2 regions of the Rhodococcus sp. NPDC060086 genome follow, and region 1 is predicted to be linked to the other one. Evidence: riboswitches for the same ligand, from Rfam matches in the RefSeq annotation. Region 1 holds a riboswitch; the other holds the start of a gene.

The links. Region 1 has a riboswitch for S-adenosylmethionine ahead of ACFWB0_RS05490 (amino acid ABC transporter permease). Riboswitches for the same ligand answer to the same signal wherever they lie in the genome.
Region 2: another riboswitch for S-adenosylmethionine. It lies ahead of ACFWB0_RS12885 (homoserine O-acetyltransferase); the one in region 1 lies ahead of ACFWB0_RS05490 (amino acid ABC transporter permease).

What each region holds. Positions count from the first base shown of each region.
Region 1 is NZ_JBHWWZ010000005.1:130,027-132,224, reverse strand. Features, by position in the region: gene ACFWB0_RS05495 (amino acid ABC transporter ATP-binding protein) at 1-414, opposite strand, end outside; gene ACFWB0_RS05490 (amino acid ABC transporter permease) at 411-1,382, opposite strand; SAM riboswitch class I at 1,583-1,675, opposite strand; gene ACFWB0_RS05485 (DUF222 domain-containing protein) at 1,896-2,198, shown strand, end outside.
Region 2 is NZ_JBHWWZ010000018.1:59,824-62,021, forward strand. Features, by position in the region: gene ACFWB0_RS12880 (exodeoxyribonuclease III) at 1-547, opposite strand, end outside; SAM riboswitch class IV at 774-888, shown strand; gene ACFWB0_RS12885 (homoserine O-acetyltransferase) at 926-2,053, shown strand; gene ACFWB0_RS12890 (DUF3017 domain-containing protein) at 2,066-2,198, opposite strand, start outside.

The sequences.
Region 1 (2,198 bases):
CCGGGCTTCCACCTCGACCTCGGCGCGTGTGCGCTTCTGCGCGGAAAGCGGTGCCTCGATGACGTTCTCGAGTGCAGTCAGGTGCGGGAAGAGATTGAAGTTCTGGAACACGAACCCGATCCGGGCCCGCTGACGGAGAATGTCGCGGGTGCGCAGTTCATGCAGTTTGTCGCCGCGACGACGGTAGCCGACGAGTTCACCGTCGATGCGGATGGTGCCGCGGTCGACCTTCTCGAGGTGATTGAGAGTGCGCAGCAGCGTGGACTTCCCCGATCCCGACGGGCCGAGAATGACTGTCACCTCACCCTTGCGGACCTTCAGATCCACGCCCTCGAGCACCTTCAGCGATCCGAAGGATTTATGGACTCCCCGCACGTCGACGGCGTAGTCGGTCCGCTGTTCGGCGGCGGTCATCGGGTTGCTCCTCGGGGTGCACCGACACCGGTGTCGCGGATCTCGCGGTATTTCGTGACGACTTTCTGCCACGGAGTGAGAGGCAACTCGCGGGCCGAGCCGCGCGCATAGTGCCGCTCGATGTAGTACTGCACGATGGACAACACCGTGGTGAGGATGATGTACCACACGGTCGCGACCATGAGCAGCGGCACTACGCGCCCGCTGCGACCGAAAATGACCTGTACCTGGTAGAACAGCTCGGCGATCGCCATCGTCGAGACGATGGATGTGCCCTTGAACAGGCTGATGACCTCGTTGGCTGCATTCGGCAGGATCGAGCGCATCGCTTGCGGCAACACGATCCGGAAGAACTGACGCAGCCGCGGGATACCGAGCGCGTTGGCCGCTTCGATCTGCCCGTGGTCGACGGAGATGATGCCGGCGCGGATGATCTCCGCCGAGTACGCAGCCTGGTGGAGTGCAAGGCCGATCACCGCGGCCGTGAAGCCCGAGATCACTCCTGAGACCTCGAATTCGAAGAATCCGGGCCCGAACGGTATTCCGACCGACATGGTTTGGTAGAGATACGCGATGTTGAACCAGAAGAGGAGCTGCACGATCAGCGGGATGGATCGGAACGCCCAGATGTAGGTCCACGCAATTACCTGCAGTACTGGATTGTTCGACAACCTACCGACCGCGAGGAGCACGCCGAGCGCGAATCCGAGGAGGGTTCCCCACAGGGTGAGCTTGATCGTCATCCACAGGGCAGAGAGAACCGATTCCGCCGTGAAGTATCGAGCGAAGGTCGGCCAGTCCCAGCCGGGGTTGGTGGCGAGGCCGTGAATGAACTGCGCAACGACGATCAGTACCGCGGCGCTGGTCACCCATCGCCACGGGTGCCAGGTCCGGGCCACCACCAGGTCTGCGTCGTCCGTGCGCTCAGGGGCCGGGTCGGTGGTACGGATATCGGTCGGCGCGCTCACGCCGACCTCCTGCGGACAGGAGACATCGAAACATGCGTTTCACGGAGAATGGAAGTAGTTATTCCGCAACCGGTTTCGATGCGGCACACGCGCAACGGCGTTGTTGGTGACGTTCAGCAACAACGCGACGACGCGCCGCGACGCAGATCGATGTGCCTGCGGCGCCACGAAGCGCGCTCGATACTGCTAGTCATCTCCGACCTCCATCGGTCCGGGCGGTAGCACCCGCACCCGAAAGCGGGGGGTTGCTGCGACGTCATCGAGCCAGGTCTCTCGGTCGCTCTGGATGGCGCCTCGAACTGTAAGGCCATTCGGACATATGGTCAATAGCTGACCACTGTTGCAGTCCGTTGAATTACGTTGGTACGCAATTAGAATCGCACTGATCCGAATTCTCCGCCGGTCGGAAGCCTCTACCGCACCCCCGAGTTGGAGCTGAGGCCATCGCGGTCGATATCGAATACATGTGCCAATTCCCTTGCGAATCGAATGTCAGTTCGATATAGTTCGATCATGGGTGGGGACCTCTGGAAACTCGACAACACACAACTCATGGCCGAGACACTCGCTGTCTCCGCCGAAATCCATACCTGGCAGGTACACCGCGTCGATCTGATGATCGCGATGATCGAACGCGACACCGTCAAAGAACACGGCCACCGCAGCCCCGCCCACTGGTTGTGTGCCGCCACCAACCTCGAACTCGGTGAATGCCACCGCATCGAAACACTGGCACGGCTACTGCGACTGGAACCGGAAGTACGCGAAGCCTATTCCTCCGGCCTACTGGACGCGGAGAAAGCGCGGCAGATCGCC
Region 2 (2,198 bases), on a different contig from region 1:
GCTCGCCGGGCAGGAAGCCGGATTTCTTGATGTTGCCCTTCCAGTTCTTGATGTCGCGCTCAGTGTGGGCGATGTTCCAGTCGCCGCACACAACCATGTCTCGACCGGCCGCGACGACGTCCGACGCGCGCTCCCCCAGGTATGCGGCGAAGCCCTTCATGAAGCGTTCCTTCTCGTCCTGCTTCGGGGTGTCCGCCTCCCCGGTGGGCAGGTACAGGCTGCCGACCGTCACGTCCCGGTAGTCGGCCTCGATGTAGCGACCTGCGTCGCCGAAGTCGTCGACGCCGAAACCGATGCGCACGGCGTCCGCGGGAGTTCGCGACAGGATCGCGACACCCGCACGCCCCTTGGCGGAGGCCTCCGCTCCGACGACGCACCATCCCGCGTCCAGTGCCGGCGCGATCGCAGTGTGGAACTGCTTCTCGCTCGCGCGCACTTCCTGAAGGCAGACGATGTCCGCGGACGAGGTGTCGAGCCAGGCGAGCAGGCCTTTGCCTGCTGCTGCGCGCACGCCGTTGACGTTGACCGTGGTGATGGTGAGAGACACGCCGGACACCGTATCCGAGATTGCGAGTGGAGCGTCACACTCCTTGTGAAACACATTCGATCATGCATGTTCACATCTCTTCACGGAATGTCGAGCAGTTCGTAACCCCGGTCGCGACCCCGTGGAGCACTACTGACCGGAAATTTTCCCGCTGCCCGACACCCTTCGGGGGGAGGTCGAGAGCCGCCTATCGAGTCGTACGACCCAGCCGTTAGACTTCCGACGAGGTCATGAGTGCCAGCGCGAAGCCCCGGCTTGCTGGTCGGCAACCCTCCGGCCAGGGTGGGGTGCTCCGGGTGAGGACACGGTCGTCGGCGCACCGCAGACGACAAGCCGGCTCATGGGAGGTTCGAAAATGCTGACGAAGGCGGTCGCATCTTGACAGCAGGCACCAACCGTCGGCGGATCGAACTCCCCGCGGAAGACGGACAGCTCGGCACCGTCGACATCGGCAACATCACCCTCGAGAGCGGCGAGACCCTTCCCGGCGTCACCGTTGCACTCCAGCGATGGGGCGCGCTGTCCCCCACCCGCGACAACGTCGTGCTCGTCGAGCACGCCCTGACCGGCGACTCGCACATCACCGGACCCGCCGGACCGGATCATCCGTCACCCGGTTGGTGGTCCGGCATGGTCGGACCCGGCGCCCCGATCGACACCGACCGCTGGTGCGTAGTGGCCACGAACGTCCTCGGCGGATGCCAGGGCACCACCGGACCGGGAAGCACCGCGCCCGACGGAAAGCCGTGGGGTGCACGATTCCCCCGGATCACCATCCGCGATCAGATCACCGCGGAAGCTGCACTTCTCGACGCCCTCGGCATCGACACGTTGGCTGCCGTGACCGGTGGCTCGATGGGTGGTATGCGCTCGCTCGAGTGGATCGTCACCCATCCGAACCGAGTGCGGTCTGCGCTGGTCCTCGCAGTAGGTGCCCGCGCGACCGCCGACCAGATCGGTGTCCAGAGCACCCAGATCGCTGCCATCACGGCGGATCCGGACTGGCAGGGCGGCAACTACTACGCGAGCGGCCGCCGACCGGAAGCCGGTTTGGGCATCGCTCGCCGCATGGCCCACCTGTCGTATCGCAGCGAGGAAGAGCTCGACTCACGGTTCGCGAATCTGCCTCAGGGCGACGAGAATCCGTGGCGCGACGGACGCTACGCAGTGCAGAGCTATCTCGACCACCAGGCGACGAAACTCGTCTCCCGGTTCGACCCCGGGACCTACGTGGTGCTCAGCGACGCCATGAACCGGCACGACGTGGGCCGCGGTCGCGGCGGTATCGAGGCTGCACTGGGCCGCACACATGTGCCGACCATCGTCGCGGGCGTCGATTCCGACCGGCTCTACCCGATCCGGTTGCAGCAGGAGATCGCCGACGGGCTTCCCCACTGCGATGGGTTGCGCGTTCTCGAGTCACGCGACGGACACGACGGCTTCCTCACCGAGGCCGATGCAGTCGCGAAGCTGCTCGTCGAGCTGATGGAGCTGGCGGGCTCCTGAGTCCCGTGTGTCCTAACCCGTACCCAGCGGGTCGATCGAGACTGCCAGAGTGACGATCGCTCCGCCCATGGCGAGCATCGCAGCCACGTCGAAGCGTTTGCCGCGTACCGCGAGCACTCCCACCTGATCCGAGTCGAGAGCCCAC